2 regions of the Brevibacillus sp. IT-7CA2 genome follow, and region 2 is predicted to be linked to the other one. Evidence: a T-box and tRNA genes for the amino acid it is inferred to sense, from the RefSeq annotation. Region 2 holds a T-box; the other holds one or more tRNA genes.
What was found. The T-box of region 2 lies ahead of thrS (threonine--tRNA ligase). A T-box ahead of a tRNA ligase gene usually reads a tRNA of that ligase, here a tRNA-Thr.
Positions count from the first base shown of each region.

Region 1: it encodes a tRNA-Thr, which carries the amino acid that the T-box ahead of thrS (threonine--tRNA ligase) is inferred to sense. The anticodon was not compared.

Region 1 covers NZ_CATKQT010000022.1:398,630-414,812, forward strand. The annotation lists gene ACM6JA_RS14970 (M20 family metallopeptidase) at 1-1,156, shown strand, start outside; gene ACM6JA_RS14975 (M3 family oligoendopeptidase) at 1,300-3,087, shown strand; gene ACM6JA_RS14980 (hypothetical protein) at 3,208-3,447, shown strand; gene ACM6JA_RS14985 (NlpC/P60 family protein) at 3,525-4,433, opposite strand; tRNA gene ACM6JA_RS14990 (tRNA-Asp) at 4,610-4,686, shown strand; tRNA gene ACM6JA_RS14995 (tRNA-Thr) at 4,730-4,805, shown strand; tRNA gene ACM6JA_RS15000 (tRNA-Leu) at 4,813-4,899, shown strand; gene ACM6JA_RS15005 (NAD(P)/FAD-dependent oxidoreductase) at 5,080-6,126, shown strand; gene ACM6JA_RS15010 (VanW family protein) at 6,286-6,903, shown strand; gene ACM6JA_RS15015 (hypothetical protein) at 7,038-7,583, shown strand; gene ACM6JA_RS15020 (fumarylacetoacetate hydrolase family protein) at 7,642-8,268, shown strand; gene ACM6JA_RS15025 (C40 family peptidase) at 8,570-9,466, shown strand; gene ACM6JA_RS15030 (TetR/AcrR family transcriptional regulator) at 9,672-10,277, shown strand; gene ACM6JA_RS15035 (o-succinylbenzoate--CoA ligase) at 10,311-11,837, shown strand; gene ACM6JA_RS15040 (MaoC family dehydratase) at 11,848-12,264, shown strand; gene ACM6JA_RS15045 (3-oxoacyl-ACP synthase) at 12,261-13,307, shown strand; gene ACM6JA_RS15050 (substrate-binding domain-containing protein) at 13,375-14,538, shown strand; gene ACM6JA_RS15055 (ABC transporter ATP-binding protein) at 14,557-15,327, shown strand; gene ACM6JA_RS15060 (ABC transporter ATP-binding protein) at 15,311-16,012, shown strand; gene ACM6JA_RS15065 (branched-chain amino acid ABC transporter permease) at 16,040-16,183, shown strand, end outside.
Region 2 covers NZ_CATKQT010000033.1:621,406-637,588, forward strand. The annotation lists gene ACM6JA_RS19530 (MDR family MFS transporter) at 8-1,444, shown strand; gene eis (enhanced intracellular survival protein Eis) at 1,592-2,842, shown strand; gene ACM6JA_RS19540 (hypothetical protein) at 2,933-3,106, shown strand; gene ACM6JA_RS19545 (PilZ domain-containing protein) at 3,184-3,660, shown strand; gene ACM6JA_RS19550 (DUF2087 domain-containing protein) at 3,777-4,919, shown strand; gene ACM6JA_RS19555 (hypothetical protein) at 4,916-5,233, opposite strand; gene gerQ (spore coat protein GerQ) at 5,360-5,812, opposite strand; gene ACM6JA_RS19565 (cell wall hydrolase) at 5,845-6,267, opposite strand; gene ACM6JA_RS19570 (MerR family transcriptional regulator) at 6,436-6,852, shown strand; gene ACM6JA_RS19575 (class I adenylate-forming enzyme family protein) at 6,849-8,420, shown strand; gene ACM6JA_RS19580 (acyl-CoA dehydrogenase family protein) at 8,417-10,228, shown strand; gene ACM6JA_RS19585 (YqaA family protein) at 10,282-10,848, opposite strand; gene ACM6JA_RS19590 (hypothetical protein) at 11,039-11,470, shown strand; gene ACM6JA_RS19595 (hypothetical protein) at 11,593-11,817, shown strand; gene mqnC (cyclic dehypoxanthinyl futalosine synthase) at 11,964-13,070, shown strand; gene ytxC (sporulation protein YtxC) at 13,253-14,173, shown strand; T-box leader at 14,199-14,434, shown strand; gene thrS (threonine--tRNA ligase) at 14,495-16,183, shown strand, end outside.

The DNA of each region.
Region 1 (16,183 bases), on a different contig from region 2:
TAGAATTCCGAGTGTGTTTCGCCCAGATCAGGCAGGAGCGAATGAAGAGCGGGTCGCGCTATTTGTCGCCGATTATCTTCGCAATATGGGTTTGCAGGTCTTCTATGAAGAGGTTGTTCCAGGCAGACCGAATGTCATCGCTTTTTACGATTCGGGCAGGCCTGGCAAAACGCTATTGTTCGAAGCCCATACGGATGTCGTAACAGAAGGGGATCGGGATGCTTGGAGCTACGACCCTTTTGGCGGGACAATATCTGGTGGACGTATCTACGGGCGTGGCTCCTGTGACACAAAAGGAAATCTGGCTGCCGCGATATGCGCCGTCAAAGCTATCCAACGATCCAAACAGTCTTTTACAGGCAAAATCCTCCTGTGCATCCCTTGCGATGAGGAGAGCATGATGATCGGGATCAAAGATTTCATCCGTCGCGGTTGGGCCAACAACGTCGATGCGGCGATCATCTGCGAACCAGAAGAAAATCAGCTCTGCATCACGCAAAAAGGAGCCATGCGAGCCATTCTTCGTACATTTGGCAAGATGGCGCATGGTGCCATGCCACTGACGGGAATCAATCCGAACACAAGGATGGCACGCGCCATCGTGGCGTTAGAGGAGCTGGAACGCAAGGAAATGGCTCGTCTGGGCGAGCATCCGATGTTGGGGTGGCCGAGTATCACTCCGACGATTTTGCAGGCGCCGGTCAAAGGAGATGCCCAAATCAATGTCGTACCCGATCAATGCATGACTACACTTGATATTCGCACGGTACCCGGGCAGGACCACCAAGAGCTGTACAAAGAAATCAGTGCCATATTAGAAGGATTAAGCAAAGAGGATGACAAGTTCAAAGCCACCTTGGAACTCATCGAAGAGCGTCCTTGGACGTTGACTGGCATGAAGGAAGAAGTCGTGACTTCTGTCGCGAGCGCCTATCGGGAAATCACGAAAAAAGAACCCGTATATAATGGTGTTCCAGGTGCGACAGATGGAACCTTCCTGCACAAAGCCGGCATTCCGATTTTGACGACAGGCGCAGGCGATCGCCACATCCCTCATCATGCAGATGAGTACGTAGCGATTGACCAATTGGTGGAATCCACCCAGCTTTTTGCCTTATCTGCATTGACGTTTTTGACGCAGCCTGTACGAGCTTGATCACCTACAAAAGAACTCTGCTTACGCTAGCGGCAGAGTCTTTTTCTTCTCACAAAAGAAGTTTTCTTAGTAAAAACTTGCAGAATCCATCTAAAATTTTTTACAATAGGTTTGTTACATAAGCGAAAAGGAGGCACGTGCCCATGAATATGCGCTGGAACTTGAACGTCTTGTATTCCTCGTTTGACGCGCCCGAATGGAAACAAGATTGGGAGAAGTTAGTAGGTGAAATGGAAGAGATCAAAGGCTGGGCAGTTCAAAACTTGCAATCTTCAGAAGATGCAGTAGCGAAGATGGAGACATACATAACGATGATGACCTCCGTTCTGCAAACGCAGTTCCGTTTGTACGCCTACGGAGAGCTGACTGCAAGCGTCGATGCCAAGAATGAAGCAGCATTGCTCGCGATTGAAAAAGTACAGAATCAGGCAGTTGAGTTGGTTGAACCAGGCGTGCAGTTCCAAAAGTGGCTAGGAACGCTGAGCAATCTAGACGAGTTGATTAGCCAATCGGATCTGTTAGAGACACATCGCTTTATGTTGACAGAAATGTCAGACAAGAGCAAATACATGCTGAGCGAAAAAGAAGAAATCGTCCTGGCAAAAATGAAAAATACAGGGTCAAATGCATGGACAAAGCTCCATGAAATGCTGACTTCCACCTTGCTGGTAGACATTACAGTCGATGGGGAGCACAAACAGCTTCCATTGCCTGTGGTGCGGAACATGGCGAATGAAAAAGATCCGCAGCTTCGCAAAACGGCATACGAGGCAGAACTTGCCGCTTACAAAAAAATCGATCAAGCTGCTGCTGCCAGCTTGAATGGAATTAAGGGCGAGGTTATTACCGTAGCGAAGCTCAGAGGCTATGAATCGCCGCTGGATAAGACGTTGCAAGACTCCCGCATGGACCGCGAGACGCTCGAAGCGATGCTTCAGGCGATGCGTGAGAGCCTGCCATCCTTCCATCAATACTTCCGTACAAAGGCGAAGCTACTCGGTCATGAGAGCGCTCAATTGCCGTTTTATGATTTGTTTGCGCCAGTGGGTGAGGCAGACATGCGGTTCTCGTATGAGGAATCCCGCGACTTCATCGTGAAGCATTTTGGTAGCTTTAGCGAAAAACTCGCCAACTATGCAGCACGAGCTTATGACGATCAGTGGATTGATGCTGAGATTCGTGAAGGCAAGCGTGGAGGGGCATTCTGCTACAACCTGCACATCGTAGGGGAGAGCAGAATTATGTCCAACTACACAGGCAGCTACAGCGATGTGAGCACAATGGCACATGAATTGGGACATGGCTATCACGGAGAATGTCTCGTAAACGAAGCCTTCTTGAATAGCGAATATCCAATGCCAATCGCCGAAACCGCGTCCATTTTGTGTGAAACCATCATTGCCAATGCAGCGCTTGAACAAGCGACCTCCGAGGAAGCATTTGCGATTTTGGAAAATGATATTAGCGGAGCAAGTCAGGTGATCGTCGATATTTATAGCCGTTACTTGTTCGAGACTGCTGTATTTGAGCGCAGAACAGAAGGTGCCTTGTCTGTTTCCACTCTAAACGAACTGATGCTGCAAGCGCAAAAGGACGCTTACGGAGATGGTTTGGATCCGGCAGCCCTACACCCGTACATGTGGGTATGCAAACCGCACTATTATAGCGCGGATTACAATTTCTACAACTTCCCGTATGCTTTTGGGCTCCTGTTCGCGAAAGGCTTGTACGCAGAGTATCTCAAGCGCGGGGAAGCTTTTGTTGAGCAGTACGACAAGCTCTTATCTGTAACGGGCAAAATGAGCGTTGCAGATGTAGCAGCCATCATGGATGTTGATGTACGCTCAGTCGATTTCTGGCGGAATTCACTCTCTTTGGTTGCAAAAGATATCGACAAATTCGTTGAGCTCGCATCTGCACGTCTGAACTAAATAGGAAGAACGTCCGCTATGTCATTAGCGGACGTTTTTTATTCATAATGCAAAGCGTTTTTGTGCGCATAGGGAAGAGAAGGGAAGGAGAAAGTAAGAAAAAACAGATGAGGTGATTACGTGGTAAACGGATTGCAGTTACTCGACCTATTGCGGGAAACGGAGAACAAGATGCTGCATTTACATAGAGCCATCGACAGAGTAAGCAGCGAGCCGGATTTCAAGGAGTCTGTCAGTGTTCTTACCGTAGTCGTTCGTGATTATCAGCTTCAGCTCGACAAAATGAAGCAAGCGTTGGGCAAAATCGAAATCGGAGGGCAACAACAACAACAGCAGGTCCATAATACCGAAATACACTAAACACAGAAAAACAAACAGCCCTCGAACTGCTGCAAAGGCAGATAGGGCTGTTTGTTTGCTTTTATGTGTAGGAAAGCCTACTGGAAATTAGCGTAACGCTTCACTCCGTAAAACGGGTAGAGCTTATGCATGTATTCGACTTTGCCATAGCGAACATCTTCGCCATTCGCATGAACGATTGCCCCATTACCCAGATAAATCGCTACGTGGGACACGCGTCCTTTTCCAAGCGCATCGTAGAACAAGAGGTCACCAGGCTGTGCTTGATCCAGTGATACTTCTTGGCCGCCACTGAATTGATCTTCAGAAGTGCGCGGAAGTGTAACCCCAAGCTGCTCAAAAACGTATGAAGTAAAGCCACTACAATCAAAGCCATTCGGAGTAGTTCCGCCTAAGACGTATGGTGTATTGAGCAATGGCTCAAAAATTTCCTTCATACGACCCAGATCTTCTGCATTTACCTCGGCAGGCAGCGAAACGGTAGAAGTGAGATTTGGACTTAGGAACTCTGTAGCAACATATGCTTCACGATCTTCGAATTCGATTTTCGTCCATTCACTACCCGTTTCTACGACTTCTACAATGGAACCGACTCTTAGCTTGCCTAACACTTTTGCGTCAGTCGAAGGCTTTTTACGCACATTCAGCACGTCACCAGTGACGCGGGCCTTTTCACCGGCGGTTAGTTCTTTAGACTCAGTGGTAGCGTTATCATTCTGATTGACAGCTACATCGGAAGGAATGTCAGTCGCAATGGAGCCAGAAGTGTTTGCACCATGAATAGACAAAGTTTGTCCAATTGACAATCTATCATCATTCAGTTGGTTCCATTGAATGATTTGATCCACCGATACTTGATGCTCGCGAGCGATCTTGCTCAGCGTATCACCTGCTGATACCACATATGCCGATGAGGATGCATGGGCAGCAGTAGGCAGCAGAGTGAAGAGGGCGAGGAAGGTGAGTAGCCTCGAAGTCTTTTTCATGTCATCGTCTCCACCAATCTACTAAAATCTGCATATCTATCTAAAATTCTATCGGATTTTCGTTGGTAAATCTATGAAAAAAATAATCTTTCACTATTTTTTAAAAACTATTGCTTTAGGAGATAGAATCGTGCTATATTACAAAAGTCGCCGCAAGATGGAGACGAAAACCAAATGGAGCTGTGGTGAAGTTGGAGTTCACGCCGGTCTGTCACACCGGAGGTCGCGGGTTCGAGTCCCGTCAGCTCCGCCATTCTATCTTTAGAATGTGCGAATTACATAGTTTCTCGTAATGTGCCGGTATAGCTCAATTGGTAGAGCACCTGACTTGTAATCAGGGGGTTGTGGGTTCAAGTCCTATTGCCGGCACCATTTTTATGCGGTCGTGGCGGAATTGGCAGACGCGCTAGATTCAGGTTCTAGTGGTGGCAACACCGTGGAGGTTCAAGTCCTCTCGACCGCACCATATGACAAACAACAGGTTCGTAAATTGGCTGATGAAGCTAATTACGAGCCTTTTTATTTTTTCTGGAATGTTGAATCCTCCTCCATTTTCCATTACAATCACATTGTGATAATGAATCTCATTTTCATTATTGCTTTTGATGATTCATAAACAAACAAGAAAGATAGTGGAGGGGTAGTTGTGGAAGAACAGTTGGAGCTGTTTGATGTAACCATTATTGGCGGTGGCCCTGCGGGGATGTACGCTGCCTTTTATAGCGGAATGCGCGATATGAAGACGAAACTCATTGAAGCGAAAGAAGAGCTCGGTGGACGAATGTTGATCTATCCAGAAAAAATGATCTGGGATGTAGGCGGTGTACCACCACAACTATGTGAAAAGTTGGTTGCCAATCTGGTGGAGCAAGCGAAGACATTTGATCCCACCATCGTGCTGGGCGAGGCGATCATTGGACTGGAGCCACAAAATGACGGCACGTACATACTCGTTGCAAAATCGGGGAGACGGCATTGGACCCGCACGATCATATTGGCTTTGGGCCGAGGTATTTTGAAAATGGCGAAGCTGGAGATCGAAGGAGCCGAGCGCTACGAGGTGACAAATCTTCATTATACGGTGCAGGAACTGGAGCCATTCCGTGGTAAGCACGTCCTCATCTCAGGGGGCGGGGACTCCGCGGTCGATTGGGCAAACGAACTGGTGCAAATCGCAGCGTCTGTAACTGTCGTGCATCGCCGTGATGTATTTGGTGGACATGAGCGGAATGTGAAGCGGATGAAAGAGTCATCTGCGATCGTTCGCACCCCGTATGCGGTCACACAATTGCAAAGCTCAGACAAAGAAACGATCGATAAAGTGACGATACGTCATCTGGAGACGGACGAGACGGAGCAAATCGATGTAGAGGCCGTCATCGTCAATCACGGATTGAAGGCCGATTTCACAGGGATTAAAGAGTGGGGCTTGGATATGGATGAGTGGAACGTGTTTGTCAGTCCTCGTCTGGCAACGAATCTACCAGGCATTTTTGCGGCAGGAGATTTTGCGAGCTTTGATAGCAAGATTACGCTGATCGCGGGAGCATTCACCGATGCTGCTGTGGCCGTAAACAGTGCCAAATTACACATAGACCCGGTAGCAGATCGGATGGCCTATGTTTCTTCCCATAACCAGCGCTTTAAAGAAAAGAACAAAGCACTCGGGGTTATCGATGAGGATGACGAGTAGAACCTGAAGTAGGACAAAAAGCCCAACATTTGCAGGTTGATTGTCGCTTTTCCCATACGTTACATTGGTAGAGGCAAGGTGTAATAACAATGACAGTCTATATAAATAGGGAACTTCGCGTCAGTAAACCGATCAACAAATGTGGGAGAGGAAGTAGAAATGAAAAAAGTTCGGCATTGGCCGATCAGTATGGCGACAGTGGTCCTCGTGTTCTCGCTCGGTATGAACTACGCGCCTGAGCGTGCAATGGCGTTACAAGTGGATCCGTTATCTCCTGCTATTGAGTTACAGGAAAAGTATGTGGAGAAGATGGACCTCAAGGAAGAGGAGGTTCTCGGCTTTTATTACTCATCGATGAAAGACAGCACAGATGCGCGTAAACATAACATCAAGCAAGCATTGAGCAAGCTTCATAATGAAAAAATCAAGCCGCAACAGGTGTTTTCTTTCAATGAAATAGTGGGAAATTCGAATTTGTCGGAGGATGGTTGGCAAAAGGCCGGGGTTATTCAGAACGGCCAGCTCGTCGATGACTATGGAGGCGGGATTTGTCAGGTTTCCAGCACGCTTTTCAATGCAGCTGCTGAAGCGGGGATGATCATGGTGGAACGGCATAACCACAGCAAATCAGTGGGATACGTGCCAGTGGGTCAAGATGCTACAGTGGCGTATGGCTATAAGGATTTTAAATTTACCAACCTGTATGATTTCCCTGTGAAAATCAAAGCAAAATCATACGATGACGAACATGTTGTGATTGCGATTATACGTGCGTAGCTTAGAAGGAATAAAGGGGGCATCCTATGGATGAACCCTGTTTTTTTCGGTATTTCGTCAGGAAAAAAATGGATGGTCATTTAGTTTTGAGTCATGCATTCCTGACCATACTGTTTTTAGAGGGAGGTGCCGTGATGTTCGTTCAGGTGACAGGTGATTCACACAATCAAGAGGTTCTCGTCATGGGAGAACGGTTAGATCGCCAGGAGGATGGTTACTATCTTTTGCCTGGGAGACTTGTCCACGCATTGAAGCCACATGATTTGCCGGTAGGAATCCCATTCAAGCTCTCAGGTGCGCTGCCCTCTGGCTACGGGTTTTATCGGGAGGACTCTGTTATTTTTCGGCGGACGAATGATACTCCCTCCCTGTGGATTGATGTTACTTCTACATATATGGTTGCTGAATGGGATGGTTTGTTCTCGGTAGAAGCGACGGTTGAAGCCAGAAAGCATGTCGTGGAACAACAACAGCAGTTTGCGTTTGTCCTCTCCGAAGCGACAGAGCAGCGAGTGATTTTCCATTACGAATTTTCCTGGAGCTCTGAGCAAGAGATGGACCTGGAGAGTGCGTTGGAATCCATTTGTGATACCATGATTGAAGTAGAAGCAAGAGGGAATGCCCGTCTTTGGCCTGGCTATCGTAACTGCATGGAAGAGGGCGAACAAGACAAGCTGTAATACGCCGTGCAGCCATGATATAGTGAAAAAAGAGACAGCTACCAAAGGAGAGGACAAAATGGAGTCAGTCAAAAATATTTACTGTATCGGTCGCAATTATCGATTGCATGCTGCGGAGTTGGGGAACGACGTGCCAACCAGGCCAATGATCTTTGATAAGCCAACACATGCGCTTGCAATAGCAAATGGCGAGGCCATTGAGCTTCCGGCATCTCGTGGAGAGCTCCATTATGAGACGGAGCTTGTGATTCACATCGCGAGACCGTATGAGGCTGGAGCTATACTTGACGATATGATTGACAAAATAGCACTCGGGATCGACTTTACTTTGCGGGATGTTCAGAGCGAGCTGAAGAAAGCAGGGCATCCATGGTTGTTGGCAAAAGGGTTTAAAAATTCAGCCATTTTGACGTCTTTTCATCCTTTTCCTGGTATCCATGAGCTGCACCAAACCGATTTCTCCTTGCTGAAAAATGGAGAGCAAGTGCAACGCGGCAATCTCCGTGATGTGATTTTTGATTTGGAAACCATTATTGCCTATATTTCCGAACATCTAGGCCTGGATCAAGGGGATATTATTTACACGGGTACGCCAGCGGGGGTAGGACCTGTTACGGATGGAGATGTCCTCACTCTCAAGTGGGGAGAAGAGACCTGGGGGCAGTTTACGGCGAAAATGAAATAGGTACGAATGGAGAACCATCTTCTGACAGAAACATGCAGAAGATGGTTTTTGTTTGGGGTTCGGGCCAGCAAAATAGCCGTTTTATGCGACGAAAATCACCTTTGATACCGTTTTGTAACTTTTATGGTTCCATGGAACTAAGAGGTAGCAACTGCCTACGTTACACCTTGTTTTCAGACTAGTCCCATGCTACCAATTCCATCATTGGAAAATTTTACGGTCTTATCCTCCTGTTTCCTCCTGCGCTATTCTGTCCATGTACCCAAGACGGGTGCCACAACATGACAAGGAGGAAAAGAAAGTGACGAAACGAGATTGGGTAATGAAGTCAACAGTAGCAGTCATGCTGAGTACGTCCCTGTTAATGGGTGGTCAAGTTGGAGTAGTGGCCGCTAAGACACCAGATTCAAAACAGTCAGAGGTTGCAAATATTGCTACTTCTTTGATCGGGAAGGATTACGAGTACAAAGCAAAGGGACCGAAGCAATTCGGATCAGCGGAGCTGGCTACGTATGCGTACAAACAAGTAGGGATTTCCATCGGGAGCACAATCTCTAGCCTGTACAAGACTGGGACTAAAGTATCCGAAAAAAGCGTGGCGCCAGGAGATTTGGTGTTCTTCGCCTCTAGCGGAAGCGGCAGCCCAACTTTTATGGGAATATACATAGGCAGTGATCAATTCGTTTATTCTTCGAAAGGGGAAGACGAGGTAGTTGTAAAAAAATATTCGGAGTACAGTGACAAATTTGTAGGGGCTCGTCGTGTTATTGATTCCTCAGAGAATACGCCTAGCAAGCCAGAAAAGCCGGCAACTAATATTGCCGACCAAGTGATTAAAAATGGTGAAAAGTATATGGGCACAAAATACAAATACGGCTCAAGCAGCAGTACGACCAATACATTCGACTGCTCTTCCTTTACACAGCGCGTGTTTAAAGAAGCGGGCATTACATTGCCGCGCGATTCCCGCCAGCAATCTGCTGTGGGGAAATCTGTTTCCAAGAGCAATCTGCAAAAAGGTGATCTGATCTTCATGAAGGCATCGGTAACCAGTTCTTCTGATCGGATTACACACGTAGCTATTTATGCAGGGGATGGGAAAATTCTGCACACGTACGGTAGTCCTGGTGTGACTTATTCCAAGTACGATGGAACGAACTGGGAAAAGCGCACAGTTAAAATCAAGCGCGTCATTTAAGCATCAAATCCATTTCAGCTCTCGTGCATTCGCATGGGAGCTTTTGTACTATATATGACGCTTGTTCTCACAGATCGTTTCGCGTCAATTTCTGCCAATAGGGCAAAGGGAATCATACCGTTTTCCGTTTGCTGAAAATGAACAACGATAAATGTGTTGTAATATTTAGAATTATACATATAATAAAAACTGAGAGGTGATTCAGGTGTCAGAAAATAGTCTACCTACCCCTGTTTTGACCAAGAAAGGACAGGAAACCCGCAAAAAAATACTGGATGCCGCAGAGCATGTGTTTGGCGAGCTGGGCTATTATGATGCGTCTATCGTCTTAATCACACAGCATGCACAGGTATCTCAAGGAACGTTTTACAATTATTTCGAGTCGAAGAAAGCGATCTATGATGAATTGATCAGGCAGCTGAGCAGGGAGCTTCGTTCGACGATCAAAGAAGCGATCATGGGAGCAACCACGCAAGAAGAGAATTTGCGCCTGGGATTTCTGGCCTTTTTTCGTTGGATCAAACATCATCGCAACATGTACAGCATTATTCAACAGGCTGCGCTCGTCGACCAGGAGCTGTATCGCTGGTATTACGCCAAACTGGCAGCGGGGTACGTACGAAGTCTGAAGAACGCCATGAACGAAGGTGCGTTTCGAGAGATGGATCATGAGACGCTGGCTTATTGTCTCATGTCGATCGGACAATTCATCGGGATGCGTTGGGTTTACTGGGAAAATGAAGACGTACCGGAAGAGGTGTTAGAAACAGCCATGTCGATGATTATGAAAGGGATTGCTGCCAAGCCGTAACCGATCCATTTTATAGGCAAAGGAGTAGAGTTCATGCACGGAATTGCTTATTGGATTGAAAAGCGAGCCCGAATCACTCCGACGCGGATCGCAGTGATTGCCAACGATCAAGCACTTACGTATCAGCAAATGAATGAGCAGATCCAACGTCTTGCCAACTATTTACGACATGAGCTACAGGTCATAAAGGGGGACAGGATCGGCATTTTGTCCCAAAATAGTTTGGAGTATGTGCTTCTGCTGTTTGCCATCGCCAAACTCGGTGCGATTGCTGTCCCCTTTAATATCCGCTTGACCCCTGCCGAATTAGACTATCAGTTTGAGGATAGTGGTATCCGCGTGTTATGTGCTCAGCCCCAGTTCGCTGCCACCATTGAGCTGATCAAGGCAAAAGTCAGTGTTGCGCACATGATATGGCTGGAACCGGGAGAACTCCCCTGGAGCCAGGATGGCCCGAGCGAGTCATCCCAGCACAGTAGGCCCGAGGCAGATGACGGCAGTGGAGATGATCCATACATCATTTGTTATACATCAGGAACGACAGGAAAGCCTAAGGGAGCAGTGCTCACCCAAGAAAATATGTTTTGGAACGCCGTACACAATGTAGCCGCGCTTGATCTCACCTCAGAAGACTGCTCGATTGTCTTATTGCCACTCTTTCATATCGGGGGAATCGGACTGTTTGCCTTCCCTACTTGGCTTGCTGGCGGACGCGTCGTTGTCGCCGGGAAGTTCGACCCTGATAAAGCGATTCAATTATTTGAAACACACCGCGTCACCATCGTGATGGGTGTGCCCGCCATCCATGAAGCCATTCGTCAAAGTCCCTTATTTGCTACCACATCATTCGATTCCGTCCGTTGGTTTTACAACGGCGGCGCTCCATGCCCCATGGAACTCATCCAGCATTTTCAGGAGCGAGGCCTCCCTTTTGGACAAGGATACGGCCTGACAGAAACATCCCCCACCGTGTTTATGATTGCGAAGGAAGATGCAAAAAGAAAAGCTGGCTCAATTGGCAAGCCCGTTATGTTTTGTGAAGTCCGCTTGATCTCGGATGACGGAAAAGACGTGGATCAGGGCGAAATCGGAGAACTGCTCGTCAAAGGTCCGAATGTGATGAAGGAATACTGGAACAGACCAGAAGAAACAGCCAAGACCATCCGGGATGGGTGGCTATACACAGGGGATTTGGCACGTTTTGATGAAGAAGGGTTCGCCTATATCGTAGGCAGGCGCAAAGACATGATTATCTCAGGCGGGGAGAACATTTATCCGCTGGAGCTGGAACAGGTCATCGGCGAGCTGGATGGCGTTCAGGAAGCCGCAGTCGTCGGTGTACCCGATGAAAAATGGGGAGAGGTCGCGAAGGCGTTTATCGTGCCCAAATCAGGTGTCGTCATCACAGAAGCACACATCAAATCGCACTGTGAGCAAAGACTGGCGAAGTATAAAATCCCAAAGTCATTCGTGTTTTTAACCGAACTGCCACGCAATGCAACAGGGAAAATCATCAAACAAGCATTGACCAGATTGAAGAGCAATTCTATTACGCAATGAGGTGATTCGCATGGCGAGATTTGCAATTGGGGAGCAAGCATCTTTTAGCAGAACGATTACGGAAACAGATATCGTTCTATTTGCGGGAATGAGTGGGGATTACAATCCGGTGCACATCGACCAACAATACGCAAAAGACACGCGATTCGGCCAGCGTATCTCACATGGACTGTTGACGGCGAGCATGTTGTCCAGATTGCTCGGGATGCAGCTGCCTGGCATCGGTTCCATTTATAAAGACCAGACCATTCAGTTTACGGCTCCGGTATTGATCGGAGATACGATCACTGCGACCGCCACTGTGCTGGAATATCAGGAAGAGCGGGGCATCATCCGATTGCTTACGGAATGCACGAATCAGCATGGAAAAGTAGTTCTAACTGGAACAGCGACGATGCTCGTACCGAGGGAAGGAGCGAAAGTATGAATCATCTTGAAGCGAATACGATCCACGAGCAGACCATCGGAGTGGAAGCGACGTCCGTATTTTTTCCGGAGGGAGTAGAAACAGCTGAGCGATTGGCTGAAAAGACCGGAATCCCCACGCGAGTCATTATCGAAAAATTCGGTCTATATCAAAAGCATGTCGCAGATGACACCCTTCATGCATCAGACCTCGCTGTGCTCGCTGCCCAACAGCTGACCGACTCGGTGATCGATCCATCTGAAATTGACGTGATTATTTACTTCGGCAGTCCGCACAAAGATTACTATGTATGGTCCAGCGCACCGAAGATTACATACGAACTAAAAGCGACAAACGCATATGGTTTCGAGATGATGAACGTCAGCTCGTGCTTTCCAATCGCCTTGAAGGTTGCCAAAGATATGCTGACGGCAGATGCATCCATTGAAAACATCTTGCTGGTTGCTGGCTGTAAAGAATCACAAATCGTCGATTACGACAATCCTCGCTCGCGCTTCATGTTTAATTTTGCAGATGGGGGCACAGCGGCTCTCGTAAAGCGTGGTGCTACAAAGAGTAGAATTCTCCACAGCTGTGTTATTACCGATGGTTCTTTTCACGATGATATAAGGGTTCCCGCAGGCGGCTCTAAGCAACAACCTAGTCATGAAACGGTGGAAAACAGACTCCACTACATCGATGTGCCGAATCCGAGCGATATGAAAGAACGACTTGATCCCATCTCGATACCGAACTTTGTCCATGTGGTAGAGCAGGCATTAACAAAAAGCAATCGTTCCTTGCGGGATTTGAAGCTGCTGCTACCTTTGCACACAAAGCGTTCAATGTTCTTGGAGTTGTTGGAACGATTGCAACTTAGCGAGGAGCAGGCCGTCTATCTCGATCATTACGGGCATTTGTCTGCACTCGATCCGTGTATTGGACTTCATGTCGCACAGCAAGAGGGACGTCTTGCCCCAGGGGATATTGTCGTAGCTGTCAGTGCTGGAACAGGATATACGTGGGCTGCAACTGTACTGGAATGGTTAGCCGAATCGCAATGAACATTTTGACTCTTGAGGAGGAACGGGTGTGAAAAAAAGAGGATGGAAAATGTTGCTCCCGCTAGCGATGTCTGTCGTGCTTGTTGTTGGTTGCAGCCAAAATGAAAGCGCTTCATCTGGTGGTGGTAATACGATTAAGGTCGGCGTACTCGCCTCGCTCACGGGGCCATTGGAGAGCTACGGAAAGCAGACGGCGCGAGGTTTTGAGCTCGGACTCGATTATGCAACAGAGGGCAAGCGAGAGATCGCTGGAAAAAAGATCGAGTTCGTCGTGGAGGATACGGAGACGAAGCCGGATGTTGCCGTCCAAAAAGCGACGAAGCTCCTGGAGACCGACAAGGTAGATTTTCTCGTAGGCTCTTCGAGTTCAGGCGATACGCTGGCTGTCCTTCCCTTGGCAGAAGAGTACAAAAAAATCATGGTCGTAGAACCTGCTGTAGCAGATAGTATCACCGGAAAAAACTGGAACAAGTACATTTTCCGCACGGGTCGTAATTCTTCGCAGGATGCAGTTGCTGGCGCAGCGGCGATTGCTTCCAAAGGAACGAAGATCGCGACGATGGCTCAAGACAGCGCATACGGTCGAGAAGGGATCGAAGCCTTTAAGACCGCGGCTGAAAAATTAGGGGCAGTCATTATCGAAGAACAATACGTGGACACGAACACGACTGATTTTACAGCCAACATCCAAAAAATTATTAGCGCCAAACCCGAATATGTGTTCATCACGTGGGCAGGCTCAAACTCCCCGTGGAAACAGCTTCAAGATATGCAGGTTCAGCAAAAAGGCATCAAAGTATCCACGGGAGCACCTGATATCGCTGCCTTGAAAACGATGGAGGCAATGATCGGAATGGAAGGTTTCTCGGTGTATTACCATTCGCTCCCGAAAACGAAAATGAACGACTGGCTCATCGATGAGCACAAGAAGCGTTTTAATGGCGAGATTCCAGATTTATTTACGGCAGGCGGGATGACGGCAGCCGTAGCGATTGTGGAAGCATTGAAAAAGACGAATGCCGATACAGATTCGGAGAAGTTGATTGCTGCGATGGAAGGCATGACCTTTGATACGCCGAAGGGTCAGATGCAGTTCCGGGCGGAGGACCATCAGGCACTGCAAACGTTGTACGCGATCAAGCTGGAGAAAAAAGTCGGAGTCGATCATCCTGTGCCTGTACTCGTCCGGGAGATGACGATGGAAGAGACAGCACCACCTGTCAGGAACTAGAAGTAGAGGAGGTGTGTGATGAGTTACTTGTTGGAAACGGTTGACCTCAGCGTAGCATTCGGGAAGCAAACAGTTATAAACAAGGTATCGCTACGCATACCGAAGCAGCGATTTACTTCGATCATTGGACCGAATGGAGCCGGAAAGACGACGCTGTTTAACTTGTTGAGCGGGCAGCTTACTCCATCGCAAGGAACGATCAAGTACAAGGGGCAAGAGATTACACACTTACCCCCAGCAGCACGAACGAGATTGGGTATTGGTCGATCGTTTCAATTGACAAACTTATTTCCCAAGCTAACGGTGCGGGAAAATATTCGATTGGCCGTGCAAGCGGCACAGGGAGTTCGGTTTCGTTTATGGATTTCCCAGGCAGATCAGATGCGACAGGCAGAGGAAGTTGAGCGATTGCTGCATCTGGTATTGCTCGAGAAAAAGGCGAATGTGTTAGCGAGCCTACTGGCGCACGGGGAGAAACGAAAGCTGGAGCTAGCGATGCTCCTTGGACTGCGTCCAGATGTTCTTTTACTCGACGAACCGACGGCGGGGATATCGTTGGAGGAAGTCCCAGCTGTATTGAAGGTGATCGAATCGATTAAGGAAAGCAATTCGTGCACGATCATCCTCATCGAACACAAGATGGACATGGTCAAATCACTCTCCGATCACATGGTCGTTCTGTTTCATGGAGAGCTATTGGCTGAGGGGACACCGACTGACATGATGCGAAATGAACAGGTGCAATCTGCCTACTTGGGAGGGTTGTATAAGCATGATGTTGCAACTTGATCTGATTGAAACATACCTCGACCAGTTTCACATCTTGCAGGGTGTCTCGCTATCCGTGCAAGCCGGCAGTATTACCGTGTTGTTTGGACGAAACGGCGCTGGCAAAACTACGACGCTTCGTTCCATCATGGGGCTTGCCCCGATCCGTCATGGCCAAATTCGCTATCTAGGAGAAGAAATCGGACATCTGCCGACCTATTCCATCGCGCGTAAGGGGATTGGCTATGTCCCCGAGAATCAAGGGATTTTTCATGATTTTACGGTAGAAGAGACGTTCCGGCTCGCCATGCAAAAAAATGACGACGAACAAAAAGAAAAGCTCGCGTGGATGCTGGATCTATTCCCTGACCTACGTCACTACTGGAAAAAGAAAAGTGGGCACTTAAGCGGAGGTCAAAAGCAAATGCTGGCCATTGCTCGAGCTTATGTGAACAGCAACGGACTCTTGTTAATTGACGAGCCGAGCAAGGGACTGGCGCCGATCATGGTTGAAAAGCTCATGTTCCACATCGAATCGATGAAGCAGAAAACGACCGTGCTTTTAGTCGAGCAAAACTTTATGATGGCGAGCATGATCGGCGAGCAGTACTACTTGATGGATGAAGGGAAAATTGTCCGCGGTGGCGCGATGCAGGAGTTGAAGGATGATGCAGATACGCGACAAAAATATTTGGGCATTGCCTGAGCGTATAACAGGGAGGGGGAGGATGAAATGGATGTCGCGATTAATTTGCTTGTAAATGGACTGGCGACAGGCATACTCATTTTCTTGCTCGCTTCCGGGCTCACGTTGATCTTTGGCTTAATGAGTGTGTTGAACTTTGCCCATGGTGGATTGTTTGCCTGGGGAGCCTTT
Region 2 (16,183 bases):
GATCGAGATGAGACTACAGATTATGATTGCCCTAATGCTCTCGACATTCCTTGCTGCGATGGAAGGAACGATTGTGAGTACAGCTGTACCACGTATTACGAGTGATTTGGCAGGCTTTGAACAGGTGAGCTGGGTATACGCCATCTACATGCTTGCCACTGCCGTATCTGCTCCCATTTACGGCAAGTTGGCTGATTTATTTGGCCGAAAAAACGTATTGTTAATCGGGATCGGTATCTTTTTGTTAGGTTCCACGCTCTGTGGAGTGGCGACGTCGATGTGGCAGCTCATTGTTTTCCGTGCCATTCAAGGCTTGGGTGCAGGTTCAGTCATGCCGATTACGATGACCATCATCGGAGATTTGTACACCGAGCAGACTGCCAGAGCAAAAGCGCAGGGCTGGATTAGCGCTGTATGGGGACTTTCCGGTGTGGCAGGTCCGCTGGTCGGAGGATTTTTGGTCGATACACTGACGTGGCGTTATATCTTTTTTCTTAACTTACCTTTTGGCCTCGTATCGTTTTTCATGCTCGTCTTTTTGTACAAGGAAAAGCTTGCCGTCAAAGAAAAGCGCCATATCGATTATCCGGGCGCGCTTATTTTTTCGCTCGGGACCATCGCCTTGTTGTATGCCTTGTTAACAGGTAGCCAAAATCAATCCTGGACCAGTCCGGTGACGATTTCCTTGATCGTATTTGCTTTGGTGACCTATCTGGTGTTTGTATCGGTGGAGAAGAAATCGCCTGAGCCGCTGATTCCGCTTTCGCTTTTTACCAATCGAAACGTGGCCATGACCAATCTGCTGACACTCTTGACCAATGGAATTGTAATCAGCATGGTGGTGTACTTGCCGATCTGGAGCCAGGGAGTCTTGGGAGAAAGTGCGACAATGGCTGGCTTTGTCCTGACACCGATGCCAGTTTGCTGGACGATCGGCTCTATCCTTGCCGGGAACTTGTTAGGCAAGCTGCGAGCTGAACAGCTATTTATCGCAGGGACAGCCGTTCTGACCGTAGCGACAACATTGTTGAGCTTCCTGTCCGCTCAGTCAGCGGGATACCTCATTTATGTGGCTGTAGGCTTAATTGGTTTGGGAATGGGGCTCATTTCTCCGATCATCATGGTAAAAATTCAATCGTCCGTTGCAGTCGATAAGAGGGGGACAGCGGTTGCCCTCAATACATTCACGGGTACATTTAGCCAAACCTTCGGGGCAGCCGTATTCGGAATGTTGTTCAACATGGTGACTGTAGCAAGTGGTCATACGAATTTAGGAGCTTCCTTTGAACACGGATCGATTCCAGTGGCACAGCTGGCACAGATCCGAGACTTATTGGCTAGCGGTGTTCATGTGGTCTTTACAGGCACATTAGTGCTTGGGATAGGCAGCTTTGTTCTGGCGCTTGTGATCGCAAAAGGAAGCCGAGTCAAACAGACACACTAATTCGAAGACGTCCGCCGAGTGCGGACGTTTTTTCAATAATTGGTTACAGTTTTCCAAAAAATGCAAACTTCATATTGCCAGTTGTTACATTCATCGATACTATTTTCCTAGATGCCCAAATTCTTGCTGACAGGAGTGCATGAGACGATGGAGGAGATTCGACCGGTTTCAATTGACGATATCGATGAGGTCGTTAGGATTGCAGCGATGAGCTACCCTGGAAGCAATCTACTGGGTGCAGAGAGCAGACAGCGATTTGCCGAACGCGTAAGGGAGACGATCGAAAACGACCCACATGTCAGCTACCACGGATGCTACCGTGATGGAAGACTAGCGGGTATAATGAAATGGTGCGATTTTCCTATGAATGTTCACGGTACACCGCTTTTGACTGGCGGTATTGGGATGGTCGCCGTAGACCTTTTGCATAAAAAGGAAAAAGTGGCCATGTCGATGCTACAAGGTTTTCTTTCCAGTTATCGGGAGCGGGGAATCTCGCTGGTCTCGCTCTATCCGTTTCGTGTTGATTTTTACAAGCAAATGGGTTTTGGAATTGGGACCAAGGTTCATCAATACAAGTTCAAGCCGTCCAGCCTACCATTTGTAGGCAAGGACAAAATCGTCTATATAGGAAAAGAGGACAAAGAAGAACTGTCTGCTTGCTATCACCGAATCGCCCGTCAAACACATGGCATGATCAAGCGTACAGATCGAGAGTGGGACAGAATCCTCGATAGTCCTGAAATGGTTACCGTGGGCTACAAAAAGGAAGGGAGGCTATGCGGCTATCTCGCTTTCCAGTTCCAGAGCGCCCATGAAAAAAACAAACTCTTCAACAACATAGAAGTAAGAGAGCTTCAGTATGAGAACCGCGAAGCACTTGCACAACTGCTCTCTTTCCTGCGTAGCCAGGCCGATCAGATTCAACGGATCGAATTTACGACGCCGGACGAAGATTTTCACTTGTTGCTATCTGATCCGGGCAACGGAACGGATTCGATATTGTGGAGCATTTATCATGAGAGCCATGTATCTGGAGTCGGTCTGATGTATCGAATCATTGATGTGCCGGGATTTTTCCGTCAGTTGTCCCACCACCGTTTTGGTTCGGAAACGGTAAATGTAAAGCTGACGATCCGCGATTCGTTCCTGCCTGAGAATGAAGGAACATGGCTCATCAAGTTTGTCGATGGACGTCCGGAATTAGGAGAGGCAGTGGAGCCTTGCGTTTCGGTACAGCTAGATATTTCGGATTTTTCTTCGCTTGTGATGGGGGTAGTAACTGCCCGAAAACTGTATCAATACGGCCAATTGGAGCTGGATGCTCCAGAAAAGCTTCCGATTTTGGATAGGCTGTTCGCTGTTCCTGAGAAGCCGCGAAGTGTGACTACCTTCTAGAAAAGAAGATTTGTCACGTTTTTGACACATTTGGTTATCTTATTTTGCTTCCTCCCATATGTTGTTAGTAAATGGGAGGAGGCAGGTTTTATGATCTTTCTTACACTGGTTATCTTTTTTGCGTTTCTTTTGATTGTTTGGGTGGTCGTTAGACTCCTCTTCCGGCTGGAAAAGCATGATTCCATTACACATGATGAGAGAGAATTATGGAATCGCTTTCAGGTGAAAGAGCAGGAGATCAAATATCGAAAGCCCAAAAAATAAAAAGAAAGGCGCCAAGGTGACAGGCGCTCTTTCTTTTGCGTGTTCCCCACTATGAGAAGAGAAAGAAGGAGAAAACAATGCCAGGTAGATCAGAGGGGCATCAACGTGAATTTTTTCGCTTACGTCTAGAATACTCCCTCTGTGCAGACATGACCATTGTGCTGGTCAAAGGGAAAACTATGGAGATTGGGAGCACGCAGGTATTGATCGAGGATATCGGGGCAGGTGGACTTCGTTTTCTCTCTCATCTCAAAATGCCGGCAAATGATCAGCTCGTTCTGCAGTTTGCGACGGAATTGTGCGGACAGGCTCTGAAAATGTACGGTCACGTAGTTCGCACGATTCCGTGGGAAACGGACTATTACGAATACGCTGTACGGTTTACTATGGAAGAGGAACAACATCTGGAGATTAATCGCTTGGTAAACCGACTGGCGATCCGCTATCGGCAGAATCGGTCAGCATCAGAAGGACGTTTCTTTAAAGGTGATCGCCTGGCATTTTTAAAAGAGTTGGCTCAAGCAAGTCTTGCGATGCGAGCCAGTGAAGCATAGACAAAAAGGCTTTCTGTTGTACGAATACACAACAGAGGGCTTTTTTGTTTGACACAAAACAAACGCAGTGATAAGTTATCTATAATAAATCAAACGAATAAAGGTTGTGTTTATAGATGAGTCTTCATGAAGCGTTTTGGAGCGCTTCCCTTCAAGAGTGGAAGCAAGGTTACATCGAACAAGACGAACATTTTATGTGTTTGCTCTGTGGGGAACAGGTGGAGAAAGGAATTATTTATCCAGTGCAGGGTGTCCTGTACGAAGCGTCCCGTTTTATGCGTCATCATATCGAGGTTTCGCACGGTTCTGTCTTTACTCACCTGAGCCAGTTGGATAAACGATTGACGGGCTTGTCTGATCATCAGGTTAATTTGCTTCGCCTCTTTTACCAGGGCAAGACAGACGCCGAGGTTCAAAATGAAATGGGGATTGGCAGTGCATCGACGATCCGTAATCACCGCTTTGCACTCAAGGAAAAAGAACGTCAGGCCAAGGTATTCCTGGTCATGATGGAGTTATTGCATGAAGCGGATAAAAATCAATCGTCCAATGATGCCAAATCAAGCAAGCAAAAGAATACCTCGAAAGATGACGATGCCGCAGAGTATGCCGCGATCGTAAAGAGATTCTTGCCGAATGGACTATCAGGTCGATTAGAGCGCTTCCCGCGCAAACAAAAGCATAAACTCATCCTCCTCGAAGAGATTTCCAAAAAATTTGAGCTCGACCGTTTCTACACCGAGCGAGAAGTGAATGAGATTCTGGAAGGTCTCTACGACGATTATGTGACCTTGCGGAGATATTTAGTCGATGTCGGTTTGATGGATAGACAGGCGGACGGCAGTCAATATTGGCGGATCGCAGTGGAAAATGAAGGAGAGGAACGAGGGGCGCAACAGATGAATCGCAAGCAAGAGCTCAAGCAAATGTACAAGGAAGTAGAAACAGATGCAGGCGTTTATCAAATTAAGAACAAGCAAAATGACAAAGTGTTCATCGCCAGCACGAATAACCTAAAAACGATCAACGGTAGAAAGTTCATGCTTCAGCATGGCTCACACCCTAATCGTGAGCTGCAAAAGGACTGGGATAAATACGGTTCGGACGCTTTTGAAATCGAAGTACTAGAAAAGGTTGAGAAGAAAGACCATCCGTATTTTGATGGGAAGGATGCACTGGAAAAACTCGAAGATAAATGGATGAAAAAGCTGGCGCCATATGGTGATCGAGGCTATCACGTGCAAAAAGATCCATCCTAGTCTTGTCCATCATCCAGCATGCGGAATCGCTCCAAGTGATCCCACAGACCTTCCTTTTGCAAGATCTGGATTTGTTTTTCGCCAAGTAAATCAAAATGTGGGAAGGGTGCACGGTTATGAATGTAGACAGGATCGAGTCCGTTGGCAAGGCACCAGTCTGTCAGTAACGAATAATTGGCACAGCCTACTTTTGTAACGGTTTTGATTCCGGGAAACCGGGGGTCCAGCCAATAATGGGTGAGAAATGCCAATTCGCCTCGACTAACGGTTTGCTTCCAACGGTTCAGTTCGTCTCGTGTTATCCCAAATGCCACTCTTCCTCATCCTCTGCAAAGCGGTCTTGTTTCTCACTCATTAATAGCATGGAATGGTTTAAACGTCAAAAAGACAGTTCTCCCCCGGGGATAGCCGACGGAAACTGTCTTTTTGTGCTTCGTTGCTTACCGAACTCCTGTTGGAAGCTGAGGTGGGACGTAATTCAACTCTTCGTCCGCGGTGATGTAATCGGTGTTGACCATGAGAAGTAAATAGCGTTTGCCGGTTTGCGGATCGCTGATAATGATGTGGTCGCGGCCAGCTGTTTCGAGGACGCCACGGAAAATTTTGGCGTTCCATTGGCTGTTGTTTTCAAACGTTTGGTACACCGTAATGACTTTGCCTCGATTCAGGCGAAGGATGTTTTCGATGTACGATTCTTCCATTACTTGCCCAGGAGTAATGGGCATTCCAGGAATCAAGGATCCGCTTGGCTGCATCGGAACCAGTTGAGGTTGCTGCTGTTGAATCATCTGCTGCTGTTGCTGAGGTATGCCGTATGGATACTGTGCGGATGGGTACATGTCGTAGCCGTATTGTTGTTGAGGGTAACCAGTGTAAGGCATTTGTTGACTCATGATGAACTCGCTCCTTTATCTATCTAATCTTTTTAATAGACGCGTGGACAATCTGCTGGTGTTGGAATGAAGAAGCAGTGTGCCTTATAGCGACCGGAGTTTTGTTGATCCCACCAGGTAGGAGGACAGTTTCCGGCAGGACGGTAGAACCACAATGCGTTGCTCGCGGGGCGGGTTTTCTCTCCATTGACTGCGCGCTGTGCCAGTCTTTTGTCTTTTTCCCTGGCCCGTTGATAGAAATACGGCTTCTGGATCGCTTCGAATCCTCCTGGAGATTGATAGACCATGTCACGCATGCTGCGAATGTTTTTGAAGTCAAGGCAGTTACCTAAAATCCGATTTACCCCAACGTTGCCAACCATCAGCATGCCCAACTCACCTTCACCCTCAGCCTCGGCCCGAATCAGTCTGGCAAGCATATCGACATCACTGGAGTTCGCTTTGATGACGGCCATTGCTTCACCTCCTTCCACAAAAATCACAATAACAATATATGGGCGAATAATAGATTGGTGATTGGCCCGATAAATTTTTCATCAAGTTGACGTTTACGTAAACCGCAGTTACAATCATTTTGTTCGGTAAATTTCGAATTTTATAAATGTAAGTAAGGGGCGCTGGACATGAGCAGAGAAGGAATACAGAAGGAAGAATCGTGGACCATCTCTGATCTTGCTCAACAATTAGATGTCAGCACCAGAACGATTCGGTACTACGAGGAGCTCGGCTTGATTTTCCCCAGTCGGACAGAGAAGGGAAGCAGGCACTATAACCGCAAGGATCGTGCCAGGCTGCGACTCATTCTGCGAGGGAAGCGATTCGGATTTTCGTTGGATCAGATTCGCGAGATGATTGAGCTGTTCGACGAGGACCGTACAGGTCGTGCGCAGCTTATGCGAACGATTGAGTACGGCAACCAAAAGCTGGCTGAGATCGACGAGAAAATCATGGAACTCCGACAACTGAGAGAAGACATTCTCGTCTACAAGCAAAACTTTGAACAAAAATTGCTTGAAGAAAATGAGGAGGAGAAACGATGAACGTATCAGCTCTGCTCACAGCAAACGGAAGGAAATACCCTGACAAGTCCGCGCTGATTGCAGGAGATGTAGAGGTCAGCTTTTCCCAGTGGGATACACGCTCCACTCAGTGGGCTTGCCATTTGCAAGAGCTTGGCATCGAGCAAGGGGATCGGGTTGTGATGCTGATGCCCAATTGCCCGGAGTTTGCCATTTTTTACGTCGCCGTCATTCGCAGTGGTGCCCTCGTCGTACCGATCAATGCACGCTCAACACAAGAAGAAGTACGACATATATGTGAACATGCCGGAGCAAAGGTACTTCTTGTTCATGATGCCCTCGTGCCTATCGTGAATGAGTGGGTCCTTCAAACGCCACAGCTTGTGGCAATCAAAACAGGAGTGAGTCAAGGGAATTGGCATGGAATCGCTGGCTGGGCTGCCAATAACGTGTCTTTTGATAAAATGAATGCGCTTTCTTCACGACCGTATTTGGCGAACATGAACGAAGATAGCGAGGTCAGCATTCTGTATACTTCTGGTACGACTGGACGCCCTAAAGGGGTGCTTTATACACATAGAAGCTTATTGACTGTCGCGAAAATGATGTCGATTGAACTGACGATGACCCATCATTCACGAATTTTGCATTTGATGCCACTGAGTCATTCGGCTCCCCTCCATCTCTTTTTCATTGCAGGGCTTATGCTTGGCGCCACCCAGGTAATGGCTCTGACCTTCTCGCCGCAGCTTCTTTTGGATTTGGTGCAGCAGCATCGGATTACGCATTTCTTCGGATCGCCAGTGGCGTATTTACTGACGATGAAGCATCCCGAGTTTGCGACGTACGATTTGTCTTCCATCGAACATTGGATGTATGGCGGGGCTCCGCTGTCCAAAGAGATGGCTTCGCTCATGGAAGAAGCATATGGACGCGATAAACTGGCGTGCGTCTACGGCTTGACGGAGGCAGGGCCGACCGGAATGTGCCTCTTGCACCGAGAGCATCCGGACAAAATCGGCAGTATAGGTAATCGTGGTGTATTGTTCGCCGAAATGGAGGTTGTAAACGAGCGAGGAGAGCGATGCGCCAGTGGCGAAGCGGGCGAAATTCGCTTGCGCGGAGAAGGGACAATGAAAGGATACTACAACAATCCGGAGGCTACAGCAGAAACCATACGCGATGGTTGGGTGTACACTGGCGATATTGCACGCGTGGATGAGGATGGATTTCTGTGGATGATTGATCGTAAAAAAGACGTGATGATTACGGGCGGGGTAAACGTCTACCCTAAGGAAATCGAGCAGTTGTTAGAGCGTCATCCGTCGATTGGTGAGGTAGCTGTTGTGGGTTTGCCGCATCCTGAGTGGGGCGAGACAGTTACGGCTTATGTGGTACTGAAACCAGGAGTCGATACCAATCGAGAGTGGCTAGAGGAAATCCAAGGCTCTTTGCGTGGTCATCTCGCTGATTACAAGCTCCCGCGACAAGTGAATATCGTTCCTGCACTGCCGCGGAACACGAGCGGAAAAGTCCTGAAGCATGTATTGCGTGATGTCAGTTCCCAAAAGGAAGTGGAACTACGATGAGTGATTTGCAAACGAGCATCGATCAGCGAGCATACAGCGACAACATCCCGCACCCGCGTACGCCACAGGCGCAAAACTTTTTCAAAGCAGATCCCAACCTCGATTATTTGCTGGAACGTTATCTCCCTGCTTCCATGCATGAATGGGCTAGACAGCAGTTGAGCTGGCTAGGTGCGCAAGTGGCAGGACCCATCGATGAGCGTGCTGCCTATACAGACAGGGAAGGAAAGCCGAGATTGCGCAAGTACAATCGGCTGGGTGAGGATATTTCCGAGATCATTACCAATGAAGGCTACAAGGAAACAGTAGCAGAAGTTTACGGAGCAGGCATCGTCAGCTACTTGTATCAAGACATTCCTGAGTTGGGGAGAAAAGCGCCGTATAGCTATTCCTTTTTCATGGGCTATCTCGTGAGTCAGTCTGAGCCGGGGTTCTATTGCCCTGTCACCTTGTCGATGTCATCCGCTTATTTAATTGATCGCTATGGCAGCGAAGAACAAAAGGAGCAGTACCTGACAGGACTGACCTCTCGTGATCACACTCGCTTGTATGAGGGGGCTACTTGGCTGACGGAGAGACAGGGCGGTTCGGATGTCGGTGCGAATTTGACTGTAGCAAAGCCAGTAGCAGGTCGGCCTGGTGTGTACCGATTGACAGGAGAAAAGTTTTTTGCGAGCAATGCTGGAGCATTTGTTGCGACTGTTTTGGCGAGAATCGATGAGGAGAAACCGGGGACAAAAGGGCTCGGACTGTTTTTGGTGCCTTGGATAAAGCCTGACAACGAACGCAATCACATCCAGGTCCGCCGCCTAAAAGATAAGCTGGGCGTAAACGCCGTACCATCTGCGGAGATATTGTTGAACGGAGCAGAGGGCTATTTGATCGGGGAGCCTCAGAACGGCTTCAAGTACATGGCAGAAGCCCTGAACCTCTCTCGCATTTGCAACGCGATTGCTTCGATTGGGATCATGCGTCGAGCTTTTTACGAAGCGAGGTATTATGCCGAGCAACGTCGTGCATTCGGGAAGCCAATCGATCAGTACCCGATGGTAAAAGAAATGCTGGTGAGCCTCTTATTGGATACGGAGGTCAGCACGGGTGCGGTGTTTGATATGATTGCTGTTTATGATCGCTTGCAGTCTAATTCCGCTAGCAAAGAGGATAACGCGCTTGCTCGCCTGTTGATTCCTTTGCTGAAATACCGTACAGGGGAAGAGGCTGTCGAATCGACTCATACCGCAATTGAAATTCATGGCGGTAACGGTTATATCGAGGAGTACGTGACGCCGCGTCTGTTGCGTGATGCGCAAGTATTGACCGTATGGGAAGGCACCTCGAATATACTCGCACTCGATATTTTGCGTGTGATGCAAAAAGAAAACAGCCACGAAGTGTTTAGCAGATTGCTTCGGGAGCGCGTAGCTGGCTGGAAGCATGCCTTTTCACAGCCGTACGCCGAGTTGATTCGGACGGAACTGGCCATTCTGGAGGAAAATATCGCCTATCTCATGCAACAGAACCACGATTATGTAACGTACAAATTAAAAACGCTCGCGGACCATATGGTAGATTTGTACACCTTATCATGCATCGTCAGTGAAGCAGAAGATCAGGTGACGCGTGAGGGAAATGCCCGCAAATACATTTTGGCAAAGCTGTATGCCGAAAAGCATTTCCATTCACAAGAAAAGCGGGGGATTCAAGCCGATTCTTTGCTGGATGTACAGTTCTTTACCCAGCTGGTGGAATATCAGTTTGTCAGCGTTGAAGATTGGGCTCAACAGTCCGCTATTGTTCAGACCCGATAAATCAAAAAGCGCCTTTAGACCACTTGTTGAGGTGGCAAAGGCGCTTTTGATTTTTACGCATACCGCTTGCGGCGCATACTCCAAATAAACCAGATCGCAGCAACCACTGTTGCGATTGCCAGCAGCGTGATCTCAAAGTATTCATCGATCAGAACCTTTGCGTGTTTTCCGTACAAATAAAACAAGGTGCCAATCAAATAAAACTTCAATCCCCGCCCGATGATCGCATAAAACATGAGCTTGGTCAGCGAGTAATTGAATACGCCAGAGAGCACAGTGAAAACCTTGAAAGGAATGGGGGTAAAAGCTCCGATCAGTACGGCAGCATCCCCGTTTTTTGCGAATTTTTCCGTCGCTACAATAACCCATTTTTCAGGGAGAATCTTGTGCAAAAGTGGTTTTCCCAGCCATCTCCCCAACAAAAATCCAATGGGGGCGCCGAGGACGGAAGCAGTAAAGGCTACTGTCGCAAACTGAATCGCTGAGCCTGGATCGAGCAGACTCATCGCAATTTGCATAAAAAACGGAGGAATCGGACTAATAAATGAGTCCAAAAATGCCATGGCAACAAGTCCCCACATCCCATATTGCATGAATAGCTGTGTGATATGTTCGAGCATGAGCATCTCCTTAGAAGGTTTTTTCTATTGTAGCTATCCTATGCCAGTTTGTCCAAAGAAAGACCACAACTGAAGTTAGATGTCGAGAGGTAAAATAAGGAAAATGGGACGTTTGGCCCATCAACCCGTTTCCAAAATATCCCGATTATAAGTGGGTACGGAAAGTCATTACGAAAGGGAAATTTTAAAAATGAAAATGCCATTATCTATCAAAGTTATTCAAGGGTTTATGCTGTTGCAAGTCATCGTATTGGGGGGGCTCTATTTTGTGGTTTCACAGGCAGACCCGATGAACTTGAGTCACTGGGCCAGTAAAATGGTTTTCAGCGTGGTGACTATGCCAGAGGATATGTTAGATCAAAGCTACGTGTTAGGAAGAATGCAAGGAAGATTAATGCTTCCACTGATCATCACCACTTTATTGTTCATCTTCATACAGATGAGGTTTTTGAAGTCGGCGATTGTCTGCATAAGTTTGGCGATTTTACTGGATATAAGTAATGGATCTTTCTTGATCGCAATCGTGTATGTAACCCTACTTTTGATTGTGACCCACAACAAACAATCGAAGGCCTATTTTCATGGGAACAATAATCAAGTTACGCAGACGGTTTCAAAATAAGTGGATCAATGAGCTTATCCTAGGCCGAATATTGGTAGTGAAGTCCTTGTTTTTTCATTGACGCTAGGAAAGATTATCCACTAAAATGTAGGGAAACAGGACAAACATCATGGGAGGAACCAATGAAAACATTGGGTTCGGGAAAAGTCGTTTTCTATGCGCCAAACGGGACTAACTTGCAATTGTCAGGGGAAATTGACGTACGTGGTGATCGGGTATCCATAACAGAAATCATCTATTTTAATGGCCAACCAAACGGAGCACGCGAAACGAATTTGCCACTCGCGCAAACTGTGATTTACTGGGAGCCAGAAGTATACGAACAGATCGGATATGAAGAACAATAAGAATAATTGCGATTCCAAGCCCTGTCTCTTGCAGGGTTTTTTCGCGTATGGCAGCGAATCTGCCAGCACCTCGGGCTATAGCCGATATCCCGGTATTGTGTTATGATGTGGGATGGAATTTACGTATGGTACAAGGAGTGATCCTTATGATCGATTCTATATTGGAACGTGCTCTCGCAGGTGAACGACTGGGTCTCGAAGACGGTCTGGCTTTGTTTGCGAGCAATGAAATCGAAAAGATCGGACATTACGCTAATCTGGTCATGCAAAAGCATCATCCAGAACCGATTGCGACTTTTGTCATCAGTCGCAACGTCAATTACACGAACGTATGTGACACGTATTGCCGTTTTTGTGCCTTTTACCGTCGTCCGGGTTCTTCTGAAGGATACGTTCTCCCCAAAGAAACGATTTTCCAAAAAATTCAGGAGACCGTGGACGTTGGTGGTACAGAAATCTTGATGCAAGGCGGTACTAATCCGGATCTGAAACTGGATTATTATACTGACCTCTTGCGTGAGATCAAGCAGCGCTTCCCGCAGATTACGATGCACTCTCTATCTGTAGCGGAAGTGATGAAAATCGCGGAAGTTTCCAACATGTCTGTCGAGGAAGTACTGAAAGAGCTGAAGGCAGCGGGTCTCGATTCCTTGCCGGGAGCGGGTGGCGAAATCCTCGATGATCGTACACGTCGGAAGATTTCCCGCTTGAAGGGTTCTTGGACTGAATGGATTGATACTCAAAAAGCCGCACACCGTGCAGGCTTGCCTGGTACAGCTACCATGGTAATTGGTTTTGGGGAAGAGATGGAAGAGCGTGTACTGTCCCTTCTGCGCATTCGTGATGCGCAAGATGAGACAGGCGGCTTCAAAGCGTTTATCGTCTGGACCTTCCAGCCGGACAACACCAACATGAAGGCTGTCAACAATACGCCAGAGGAATACTTGAAAACACTGGCAATCAGCCGCCTTATGCTGGATAATATCGAAAACTTCCAATCTTCCTGGGTGACTATGGGCCCGCATTACGGTCAGCTTTCTCTCTCTTATGGAGCGAACGATTTCGGCCAAACGATGATGGAAGAAAACGTTGTTTCCGCAGCGGCATGTACGTACAAGGTCAACACGAACCAAATTTTGGAGCTCATTCGCGGGGCAGGTAAAATCCCTGCACAGCGCAATACACAGTATGACATTCTGCGCGTTTTCAAAGACGGCGAGATGGCAGAACGTGATTTTGTAATGCAAAACTAATAAACCAAAAAAACGCTTCTCTGCCCCCCTCCTAACAAAGGGAAATCGGCAGGGGAGCGTTTTTTGGTTTTTTAATCAGGAATTTTTTACCTGCAACCTTCCCTGAGTTTCCAACCGTTTAAAAGTATATCGCTCCTGACGGGACATATACTGTAACTACAATGGCGGTTGGGGGGATGGTTATGCAGACGTTTCGCGTATTGCTGGAGAATGTCCCTGAGCATTGTGACACGTATCGGGCTATCGTAAATAAGATGACGGAGCGGGTCAACACTGCACCGGTGCGCATTACATACAGGGAGCAAGAAGAGAATGGATACCTCTTGTTCTACTTTCAAAGCTGGTGTGAGACTGAGTATGACGCGCAGACCATCGAGTGGGCGAGAGCCTTCGTTGCCCTTACATTAGCCGAATGGGTCATTCAGGTGAAGGAACCGAAAATTATGGAAGAAATGGCCGCTGACTTACTCGCTGCCGAACAGATGGAGACCGAATGGGCAGAGATTTTTCCTTATATTCAACGCATGTGCCAAGAAGTCGAGCTTGATGGCAGGGAACTGTTAACGGCTACAACACGCAAGGCAAACGTATATCGCAACGTTTTCACCTATTTGGAGTGGGAGAGAACAATCAACGTCTTGGGCTTCGTCCGGTTTCGACTACAGGAGCATTGGAACGAGCTGTTCGAACTCGTGGAAACTGGCATTGATGAATATCTGGAAGACAAGCAATACCAAGAGTTTGTCGAGCTGTTGCGCTACTTCATCGCTGTACAGGAAACCAAGCAGGAAGTCGTTCATGTCGTTCCTAGTGTGGACAAACCTTTCCATCTTTATGATAAAAAAGGGGATCGTCTTTGGCTTGAGCAGTTGGATACCGTTTTGAACATGGACGAACAAAAATGCAGGGACGAGGATTATTTGGTCAGTGCTTTGGTTACACTGGCTCCTGAGAGTATCGTGCTCCATATGGCTTCGGAAAAGCCTGGGCTTGCACAGACGATCCGCAGTATTTTTGACAGTCGGCTCGTTACTTGCCAATCTTGTTCGCTTTGCCTATCCGAGCGACGTGTACTTGACGGGAATAATCCCTCTAAACTATAATAGCAACAACAACTTTACAGCGCTTATAAATACGATGAGAAGGACACGGACAATAGTAAGGACGCTCTAGAGAGGCGGGCCACAGGCTGGAAGCTCGCTGCGAACTGTTATTGATCTACCACCTTCGAGTAGCTACCGGGAACGAAGCGTAGGCTTTTACTATCGGTATGCCGGTTAAATACCGTTACATGGAATGAGGAGTCTGTTTTTGTGAACAGACTTGAAGTAGGGTGGTACCGCGAGAACACACTCGTCCCTTTTTGGGGATGAGTGTTTTTTTATTTTCTCAACCAAACAAGATACAGGAAGGAAGAATCCACAGTGGCACAAATTCATGTTACTTTCCCAGATGGAGCCGTTCGTCAATACGACGCTGGGATTACTATCGAAGACATCGCAGGCTCCATTAGCTCTAGCCTGAAGAAAAAGGCAGTAGCTGGTAAAAAAGATGGCAAGGTTGTCGATCTGTACACAGAACTCACAGATGACGCAGCGATTGAAATCGTTACCCTCGATTCTGCCGACGGGTTGGAAGTATACCGCCACAGTACAGCTCACTTGCTCGCTCAAGCGGTAAAACGCATTTACGGCGCTGAAGTGAAGTTCGGAATCGGTCCTGTGATCGAAGATGGCTTCTACTATGACATGGACATTCCGGTGTCCCTCTCCCCAGAGGATTTGGGCAAAATCGAAGCAGAAATGGAAAAAATCGTGAAGGAAGACCTGCCGATTCGCCGAAAAGTCGTAAGCCGCGAAGAAGCAACTGCGATTTTCCAAGAACTGAACGATCACCTGAAGCTGGAACTGATTCGCGACCTGCCAGAGGATGCGACTATCACGATGTATGAGCAAGGCGAATTTTTCGACCTCTGTCGTGGTCCGCACTTGCCGTCCACTGGCTTCATCAAAGCATTCAAGCTGATGAGCGTGGCAGGTGCATACTGGCGCGGAAAAGCAGAAAACCAAGTTCTGCAACGCGTATACGGTACAGCTTGGCCGAAAAAAGCAGACATGGATGAATATCTGCACTTCATCGAAGAAGCGAAAAAGCGCGATCACCGCAAATTGGGTAAAGAACTGGGATTGTTCATGTTCTCCGAGGAAGCACCAGGTATGCCGTTCTACCTGCCAAAAGGCTTCACTGTTCGCAACGAGCTGGAGCAATTCTCCCGCCGTCTGCAGCAATTGGCACAATACACAGAAGTGCGCTCTCCGTTCCTCATGAACGAGCGTCTCTGGAAAGAATCTGGTCACTGGGATCACTACAAAGAGAACATGTACTTCTCTGAAGTAGACAACGCGACTTATGCCTTGAAGCCAATGAACTGCCCAGGTCACATGCTGATCTATAAAAACGAGATGCATTCTTACCGCGACCTGCCGATACGTTACTCCGAGTTCGGGCAAGTTCACCGCCATGAGTACTCCGGGGCATTGAATGGAATGCTACGGGTGCGCACCTTCTGTCAGGATGACGCGCACGTATTTGTTCGTCCTGATCAGATCGCGAGCGAAATCAAAGGTATGATCACTTTGATTGACAGCATCTACAAGGTATTTGGCTTCGAATACAGTGTGGCTCTGTCCACTCGTCCGGAAGATTCCATGGGCTCTGATGAGCTGTGGGAAGCAGCAGAAAGCTCTCTGAAAACAGTGTTGGATGAGCTCGGTATGGCCTATGAAATCAAAGACGGAGACGGTGCGTTCTACGGACCGAAGATCGACTTCCAAATTACCGACGCGCTGAAACGCCGTCACCAATGTGGAACGATCCAGCTGGACTTCCAAATGCCTGAGAAATTCGACCTGACTTATGTCGGTCAAGACAACGAGAAGCATCGTCCAGTTGTCTTGCACCGTGCGATGTATGGCTCCATGGAGCGCTTCATTGGTATCCTGATCGAGCACTACGCAGGTGCATTCCCGATTTGGCTGACTCCAATCCAAGCACGCATCATGAACATCAGCGAAGTGCACATGCCATATGCAGAACAAGTAAGAGAAAAACTG